DNA from 4 places in the Shinella agrisoli genome. Region 3 is predicted to be linked to each of the others. Evidence: predicted binding sites of a transcription regulator. Region 3 holds the regulator's gene; each other region holds the start of a gene.
What was found. Region 3 encodes LexA, which represses DNA repair genes until DNA is damaged. Its sites were predicted from a motif close to TGTTCNNNNTGTGTTCNG; they were not measured.
Positions count from the first base shown of each region.

Region 1: a site for LexA is predicted at 1,074-1,091, ahead of ACIIOY_RS10890 (YifB family Mg chelatase-like AAA ATPase). Genes of this name have one in related genera too.
Region 2: a site for LexA is predicted at 895-912, ahead of ACIIOY_RS14325 (DNA polymerase IV). Genes of this name have one in related genera too.
Region 4: a site for LexA is predicted at 775-792, ahead of ACIIOY_RS00185 (ATP-dependent helicase). Genes of this name have one in related genera too.

Region 1 is NZ_JBJIEP010000008.1:152,969-155,165, reverse strand. It holds gene gshB (glutathione synthase) at 15-959, shown strand; gene ACIIOY_RS10890 (YifB family Mg chelatase-like AAA ATPase) at 1,181-2,197, shown strand, end outside.
Region 2 is NZ_JBJIEP010000012.1:30,565-32,761, forward strand. It holds gene ACIIOY_RS14325 (DNA polymerase IV) at 1-890, opposite strand, end outside; gene ACIIOY_RS14330 (DUF3572 domain-containing protein) at 1,017-1,316, opposite strand; gene ACIIOY_RS14335 (response regulator) at 1,458-1,829, shown strand; gene ACIIOY_RS14340 (PleD family two-component system response regulator) at 1,846-2,197, shown strand, end outside.
Region 3 is NZ_JBJIEP010000013.1:83,640-85,836, reverse strand. It holds gene ACIIOY_RS14940 (molybdopterin molybdotransferase MoeA) at 1-592, shown strand, start outside; gene lexA (transcriptional repressor LexA) at 687-1,409, shown strand; gene ACIIOY_RS14930 (ComEC/Rec2 family competence protein) at 1,400-2,197, opposite strand, start outside.
Region 4 is NZ_JBJIEP010000001.1:37,349-39,545, forward strand. It holds gene ACIIOY_RS00175 (cyclase family protein) at 1-267, shown strand, start outside; gene ACIIOY_RS00180 (carboxymuconolactone decarboxylase family protein) at 317-730, shown strand; gene ACIIOY_RS00185 (ATP-dependent helicase) at 834-2,197, shown strand, end outside.

The DNA of each region.
Region 1 (2,197 bases), on a different contig from region 3:
CTGAGGGGACTTTCATGGCCAAGATCAAGAACGTCGCGGTCCAAATGGACCACGTGTCGACCATCAGCATCGCCGGCGATTCCACCTTCGCCATGAGCCTCGAGGCGCAAAGCCGCGGCTACAGGCTCTTCCACTATACGCCGGATCGCCTCAGCCTGCGCGACGGCAAGGTCTATGCCACCGTCGAGCCGATGGAACTGCGCGACGTCAAGGGCGACCACTACACGCTGGGTGAGGCCGAGCGCGTCGACCTTTCCACGATGGACGTGGTGCTGCTGCGCCAGGACCCGCCCTTCGACATGTCCTACATCACCTCGACGCACCTGCTGGAGCGCATCCACCCGAAGACCCTCGTCGTCAACGACCCGGCCTGGGTGCGCAACTCCCCGGAAAAGATCTTCGTCACCGAATTTGCCGACCTGATGCCGGCCACCCTCATCACCCGCGATCCGGCGGAGATCCGCCGCTTCCGGGAGGAGATGGGCGACATCATCCTCAAGCCGCTCTACGGCAACGGCGGGGCCGGCGTCTTCCATTCCACCAGGGACGACCGCAACCTCTCCTCGCTTCTCGAAATGTTCGGCCAGATGTTCCGCGAGCCCTTCATCGCCCAGCAATACCTGCCGGACGTGCGCAAGGGCGACAAGCGCATCATCCTCGTCGACGGCGAGCCGGTCGGTGCGATCAACCGCGTGCCCGCCGAGCATGACAGCCGCTCCAACATGCATGTCGGCGGCCGCGCCGAGGCGACGGAGCTGACGGCGCGCGAGGAGGAGATATGCGCCCGCATCGGCCCCGCCCTGCGCGAACGCGGCTTCCTGCTCGTCGGCATCGACGTCATCGGCGACTACATGACCGAGATCAACGTGACGTCCCCGACCGGGATCCGCGAGGTCAGGAAGTTCGGCGGCGCCGACATCGCGGCCCTCCTCTGGGACGCGATCGAAAAGAAGCGCTGAAACCCGTTTCTCATCCCTTGCGAAAGTTTCACGGGGACGGTCCGTTCGCGAACGTCCCGTTTTCGTTCCGCCGATGCAACCCGGTGCAACCGAAGCGTGGAGAACGTCTTAGCAAGTTCTATAATTGTTCTTGTTTCATTCCGGAATTCGTGCCAGATTTGCAGTTGCAACCCAGAGGCGGCTTGAAGGGCCGTTTTCGGCCAGGGCGAGCGGGGGCGATCATGGTGGCACGAGTCGGTACCATTGCGTTTCAGGGCATCGAGGGCGTGCCCGTAGATGTGCAGGTCATGGTGGCGCCCGGCAAGGTGGGCATGCAGATCGTCGGCCTGCCGGACAAGGCGGTCGCCGAAAGCCGCGAACGGGTGCAGGCGGCGCTTCATGCCTCCGGCCTTTCCCTGCCGCCGAAGCGCGTGACGGTCAATCTCGCGCCTGCCGACCTGCCGAAGGAAGGCAGCCACTACGACCTTGCCATCGCCCTCGGCCTCATGATGGCGCTCGGCGCCGTGCCGGGCGATGCGCTGGAGGACTATCTCGTCATCGGCGAGCTCAACCTCGACGGCACCATTGCGCCCGTCGCCGGTGCGCTGCCGGCCGCGATGGGCGCCAATGCGCTCGGCAAGGGCCTTGTCTGCCCGGCGGAAAACGGCGCGGAAGCCGCCTGGGCCGGCGGCGGCCTCGACATCCTCGCCCCGCGCAGCCTGATCGCGCTCGCCAACCACTTCAAGGGCACGCAGGTCCTGTCGCGGCCGACACCCGCGATCCGCGCGCCGGCGGCGGACCTGCCGGACCTTGCCGACATCCGCGGCCAGGAGAGCGCCAAGCGCGCGCTGGAAGTGGCGGCCGCCGGCAACCACAATCTCCTGATGGTCGGCCCGCCCGGCTCGGGAAAATCCATGCTCGCCGCGCGTCTGGCGGCCATCCTGCCGCCGCTTTCCCCGGCGGAGCTGCTGGAGGTCTCGATGATCCATTCCATCGCCGGCCAGCTTTCCGGCGGCCGCCTGTCGGATCGCCGCCCCTTCCGCGCGCCGCACCATTCCGCCACCATGGCCGCCCTCGTCGGCGGCGGGCCGCGGGCAAGGCCCGGCGAGGCCTCGCTCGCCCACAACGGCGTGCTCTTCCTCGATGAGCTGCCGGAATTCTCGCCGCAGGCGCTCGATGCGCTGCGCCAGCCGCTCGAAACCGGCGAATGCATCATCGCCCGCGCCAACCACCGGGTGAGCTACCCCGCCGCCGTCCAG
Region 2 (2,197 bases), on a different contig from region 3:
TCATAGCTGGAAATGTCGTCGAAGAAGGTGGTCTCCGCCGAGACGCTCTTGGCCGGATCGTTCGGGTGCACCTCGCGGTCGTCCCGGCCGCGCGAGAGCGTGAAGAGCCGCCTGCCCATCACGCCGTAGCGGCGCATCAGGTCGGTCTCCTCCATGGTCTGGAGCTGTCCGATGGTGCGGATGCCGTCGCGCTCCAGCGTCTCGGCGAAGGCCTTTCCCACCCCCCAGATAAGGCGCACCGGCTTCTCCCGCAGGAAATCCAGCGCCTCGGCCTCGCCGATGACGGAAAAGCCGCGCGGCTTGTTGAGGTCCGAGGCCACCTTGGCGAGGAACTTGCAGTAGGAAAGGCCGATGGAGATGGTGATGCCGATCTCCTTCTCGACGCGCTGGGCGAAGCGCGCGAGCACGCGGGCGGGGGGATCGTGGTGCAGCCGTTCCGTGCCCTTCAGTTCGAGGAACGCCTCGTCGATGGAGAGCGGCTGCACCAGCGGCGTCAGCTCCTGCATCATCGCGCGCACCTGGCGGCCGACGCGCACGTACTTCTCCATGTCCGGCTTGATGACGACGGCGTGCGGACAGGCCTCCAGCGCCTTGAACATCGGCATGGCCGAACGCACGCCCTGGATGCGCGCGACATAGCAGGCGGTGGAGACGACGCCGCGCTTGCCGCCGCCGACGATGACCGGCTTGTCGGCAAGCTCCGGGTTGTCGCGTTTCTCGATCGCCGCATAGAAGGCGTCGCAGTCGATATGCGCCAGCGTCAGGCGGTAGAGCTCGTCATGGTAGACGAGGCGGGGACTGCCGCAGGCGCGGCATCGGCGCAGGCCGGCCGGCTGCCCGGCAAGGCAGTCGCGGCAGAAGCCCGGAAAACGCATGTCGGCGGTGCTCATCGGCAGGAACAAATATTGAACATCGCGACTTTACTGCTTAAATTCGCGAGTCTCAATAGTGGCTGGGGCTTAACCAATGACGCTGCACAGGCCAGACGCGCGAGGCACCGGCTTCCGCCCGCCGGCTCAGAAGTCGTCGCTGCCATACGGTCCCGAAAGGATCGCATGGGCACGGACGACCGCTTCCGGCTGGATGCCCGTCGCCGCGCTGAAGGCGAGAAGCGTTGGCTCGTGGCCCATCAGGAAATCGACGAGGGCGGCACGGAAACCGGGATCGCCGACCGCGTTCCTGACCTCGCCGGGCGCGACGCCGGTGAGCGCGAGGAAACGGGATAGCAGTTCCGGTTCGCCTGCGAGCCAGCCGAGGATGGCGATGGCGGTTGCCTCCGCGTCTTCCGGCGCGGGTGTATCTTTTTGGCTTTTCATCGTTTTCCCTCGGGAAATTTACCTTTTAATCAACCAAGTGACGCTAACGTGGCTGCGGTCGGGCTGGGTGATGTCGGCTTTGCCGCAACTTATCCATCTCCCAGAAGGTTGCAAGGCCGGCGAGAGGAACAGGGACGCACGATGCCCAAGCAGGTGATGATTGTCGAGGACAACGAGCTCAACATGAAGCTCTTCCGGGACCTCATCGAGGCATCCGGCTATACCACCATCCAGACCCGAAACGGTATGGAAGCCCTTGATCTTGCACGCAAACACCGTCCGGACCTGATCCTGATGGACATCCAGCTCCCGGAGGTTTCCGGCCTCGAGGTCACCAAGTGGCTGAAGGAGGACGACGAGCTCCATGTCATCCCGGTGATCGCGGTCACCGCCTTCGCGATGAAGGGCGACGAGGAGCGCATCCGGCAGGGCGGCTGCGAGGCCTATGTCTCCAAACCCATCTCCGTTCCGAAATTCATAGAGACCATAAAAACCTATCTCGGCGACGCATGAGGCGGAGGCCAGGCGCATGACTGCACGCATCCTCGTCGTCGACGACATTCCGGCAAACGTGAAGCTGCTCGAAGCGCGGCTGCTTGCGGAATATTTCGACGTGCTGACCGCCGAGAACGGTTACGACGCGCTGTCGATCTGCGAGCGCACCCAGGTCGACCTCATCCTGCTCGACATCATGATGCCGGGCATCGACGGTTTCGAGGTCTGCGCGCGGCTGAAAGCCAATCCGCGCACGGCCCATATCCCCGTCGTCATGGTGACGGCGCTCGACCAGCCTTCCGACCGCGTGCGCGGCCTCAAGGCCGGTGCCGACGACTTCCTCACCAAACCCGTCAACGACCTGCAGCTCATGTCGCGCGTGAAGA
Region 3 (2,197 bases):
CCGCGAGGCCGGCGCCGAGGTCATCGACCTCGGCATCGTCGGCGACGACAGGCAGGCGATGCTCGAGGCCGTGCGCCACGCCCTCACCCTCGACATCGACGTGCTCGTCACGCTCGGCGGCGCCTCGGTCGGCGATTTCGACCTCGTCCAGCCGGTGCTCGGCGAGGCCGGCATGGCGCTCGATTTCTGGCGCATCGCCATGCGTCCCGGAAAGCCGCTGATGGTCGGCCGCCTCGGCGCCGTCCAGGTGGTCGGCCTTCCCGGCAATCCCGTTTCCAGCCTCGTCTGCTCGCTGATCTTCCTCGAACCCCTCGTCCGCCGCCTCGCCCGCCTGCCCGAAAGGAGCCGGCTGCGCGCGGCGGTCGCCGCGGTGCCGCTCCAGCAGAACGACCGGCGGCAGGACTATGTGCGGGCGCGAATCGCCCGCGGGCCGGGCGGCGAACTGCTGGTCACGCCGCACGACAGGCAGGATTCCTCGATGATGAAGGTCTTTGCCGCGTCGGAGGGCCTGCTCGTCCGCCCGCCGCACTCGCCGGCCGCGCAGGCGGGCGCCGCCTGCGAAATCCTTCTCCTGCGCGAACCTGACGCCTGAGCCCGTATTATTGTTTCACGAGCCTCTTGCGGAACACATATGGAACAGATAGTGTCTGTTCTGGATTTGTTTCACGATTCTGGTTGGAGAGGCCATGCTGACGCGCAAACAACAGGAACTCCTCCTGTTCATTCATGAGCGTATGAAGGAGTCCGGCATTCCCCCGTCCTTCGACGAAATGAAGGACGCGCTGGATCTCGCCTCGAAATCCGGCATCCACCGCCTCATCACGGCGCTGGAGGAGCGCGGGTTCATCCGCCGCCTGCCCAACCGCGCGCGGGCGCTGGAAGTCATCAAGCTGCCGGACGCCTATTCGTCGAGCCTCCAGCCTCGCCGCGGCTTCTCACCGGCCGTCATAGAAGGCAGCCGCGGCAAGCAGCCGCTGCCGTCCGCCCCGCAGCAGCGCATGCCGGCGCAGGCGGACATGTCCGCCTCCGTTTCCGTGCCGGTCATGGGCCGTATCGCCGCCGGCGTGCCGATCTCCGCCATCCAGAACAACACCCATGACATCACCGTGCCCGCCGAGATGATCGGCAGCGGCGAGCATTACGCGCTGGAGGTCAAGGGCGATTCGATGATCGAGGCCGGCATCCTCGACGGCGATACGGTCATCATCCGCAATGCCAGCACCGCCAATCCGGGCGAGATCATCGTGGCGCTGGTCGACGACGAGGAAGCCACGCTGAAGCGCTTCCGCCGCAAGGGCGCCTCCATCGCGCTCGAAGCCGCCAATCCCGCCTACGAGACCCGCATCTTCGGGCCGGACCGCGTGAAGATCCAGGGCAAGCTCGTCGGCCTCATCCGCCGCTACAACTGATTGCCGGATTCGGCTTCGAACCGGCCGCTCCGCCAGTCGTAGGTGCGGTGCCGCGACCAGGGCCGGTCGAGCGTCTCGACGGCGGTCGTGATCCGGGCCGCGGCCAGGGGCGAAGCCGTCGCGGCGCCCGTGGGCGTGATTTCCAGAGCCCCTGTCCGCCGCAGGTGCCGCGCCGTCACCATCCGGGCGCCGGAGCGGCAGGCGTCGAGCCGCAGGGCAAAGGATACGACGACGAGGTCTGCGGCATCGCAGGCCGTGCCGAGGAAGGCGACGTCCTCCAGCGCGACAATCCGCCAGCCGCTCGGCGAGACGGCGGCGCAGAACGCCTTTGCTTCGCAGACGAAGCCGTTACGCTTTCCCGCCGCCTCGAAGGCCGCGGACATGGCCGCTTTCGCCTTCTCCCGATCCGCCCTGCGGCGCGGCCTCTTCTCGCTGGAAGCTGCCGCGCCCTCCTCTGCCTCTTCCACCGTCAAACCTGCCGTCTTGCGCGTCTCCGGCTTGACGAGCGCGCCGAGCCGAAGCGCGCGGCGCCATTGGTCGTAGATGAAGTCGGGCGGTCGTGTCCGGTTCGTCGAAACCCCGCCGTCGCGCAGGACGGCGACGAGTCGGCCGTCTTCCGAGACAAGCACTTCGGGCATGCTGCGGCTGCCCGGCCAGCAGGCGGCGCCGATTCCGAGGACGATGAGCAGCGTGCCCAGGTGGCGCAGCCGCGTGCGCAGGATGCAGACCAGCCCGCCGCCGACGCCGACCAGGAGGAAGGCAAGCGGCGGTATGCGGCCGGTAACGAT
Region 4 (2,197 bases), on a different contig from region 3:
CATTTCCCTGGCTTCCATGTCGAAGCCGTGCAGTACCTCGCGGAGAATTCCAGCGCCGTCGGCATCGCCGTCGATACGCTTTCCCTCGACCACGGGATCTCGCCGGATTTCGCCACGCATCACGCCTGGCTCTCCTCCGGCCATTGGGGGCTTGAAGGCGCGGCCAATCTGGACCAGCTTCCGGCGAAGGGCGCAACGCTCATCGTCGGCGCGCCCAAGGTGCGCGGCGGCACGGGTGGCCCCTCCCGCGTCTTCGCGCTGGTCTGAACCATGCCGGCCGGCGGCGAACCGCCGGCCCGTTCCCGAGGAGAAAACCATGAGCACCGTCAGGCCCGCCGACGACCTCGAAACCGATCCGCGCGTCAAGGCGGTGTTCGACGACATCCGCGCCACCCGCAAGTCGGATTTCGTCAACAACATGTGGCGCTACCTCGCCTTCGACCCGGCCTTGCTGGAACGCACCTGGAGCGAGGTCAAGGCGGTGATGGCGACGCCCTCGACGCTCGATCCGCTCGTCAAGGAAATGCTCTACATCGCCGTTTCGGTGACGAACGCGTGCAGCTATTGCGTCCATTCCCACACCGCCGCGGCGAGGGCCAGGGGCATGACGGATGCGCAATATGCCGAACTGCTCGCCATCGTCTCGCTCGCCGGCAAGACCAACCAGCTTGCCACCGCCCTGCAACTGCCCGTGGACGACGCCTTCGATGCGGATCGCGCGAAGGCCTGAACGGGCGGGACTTCCCGGAATCTTCAGGCCGATGTTCTCCCCTATGGAATAAAAGCAGAACGGAAAACTGGCCTTTCGGTCCCGAATCACTACATTGAGCCGCATGATCAGCGGTTACGACGACATTCCCTTCTTCGATGAGGATCCGCAGCTTTCCGGCAAGCCCGCCAAGCCGGCGGGCGGCGGCATCGCCGCACGCGCCATGGCGGCCCGCGACGCCCACCGCGCGCCGGACTACCTCGCCGGCCTCAACCCCGAGCAGCGCGAGGCCGTCGAAACGCTCGACGGCCCCGTCCTCGTGCTCGCCGGCGCCGGCACCGGCAAGACGCGCGTCCTGACCACCCGCATCGCCCATATCCTTGCGACCGGCCGGGCCTTCCCGAGCCAGATCCTCGCCGTGACCTTCACCAACAAGGCCGCGCGCGAGATGAAGGAACGCATCGGGCTCCTCGTCGGCGGCGCGGTCGAGGGCATGCCCTGGCTCGGCACCTTCCACTCGATCGGCGTGAAGCTCCTGCGCCGCCACGCCGAGCTCGTCGGCCTGAGGTCCGACTTCTCGATCCTCGACACCGACGATGTCGTGCGCCTGATCAAGCAGATCCTCCAGGCCGAAGGCATCGACGACAAGCGCTGGCCGGCAAAGCAGTTCGCCGGCATGATCGACACCTGGAAGAACAAGGGCCTAGACCCGGCGCAGATCCCGGAGGGCGACGCGCGGGCCTTTGCCAACGGCAAGGGCCGCGAGCTCTACGTCGCCTACCAGAACCGCCTGAAGACGCTGAACGCCTGCGATTTCGGCGACCTCCTGCTGCACCCGATCCGCATGTTCCGCGCCAATCCGGACGTGCTCGCCGAGTATCACCAGCGCTTCCGCTATATTCTCGTCGACGAGTATCAGGACACCAACACGGCGCAGTACATGTGGCTGCGCCTGCTCGCCCAGCGCCCGAAGGGCACGCCGCAGAACGTCTGCTGCGTCGGCGACGACGACCAGTCGATCTACGGCTGGCGCGGCGCGGAGGTGGACAACATCCTGCGTTTCGAGAAGGATTTTCCCGGCGCGAAGGTCATCAAACTGGAGCGCAACTATCGCTCGACGGCCCATATCCTCGGCGCCGCCGGCCACCTGATCGCGCACAACGAGGACCGGCTGGGAAAGACGCTCTTCACCGACCGGCTCGATCCCGACGACGACAAGGTGGTGGTGCACGCCGCCTGGGACTCGGAGGAAGAGGCCCGCGCCATCGGCGAGGAGATCGAGCAGCTCCAGCGCAAGACGCACAGGCTGAACGACATGGCGATCCTCGTGCGCGCCTCCTTCCAGATGCGCGAATTCGAAGACCGCTTCGTCACGCTCGGCCTCAACTACCGCGTCATCGGCGGCCCGCGCTTCTACGAACGGCTCGAGATCCGCGATGCCCTCGCCTATTTCCGCCTCGTCAGCCAGCCGGCCGACGACCTCGCCTT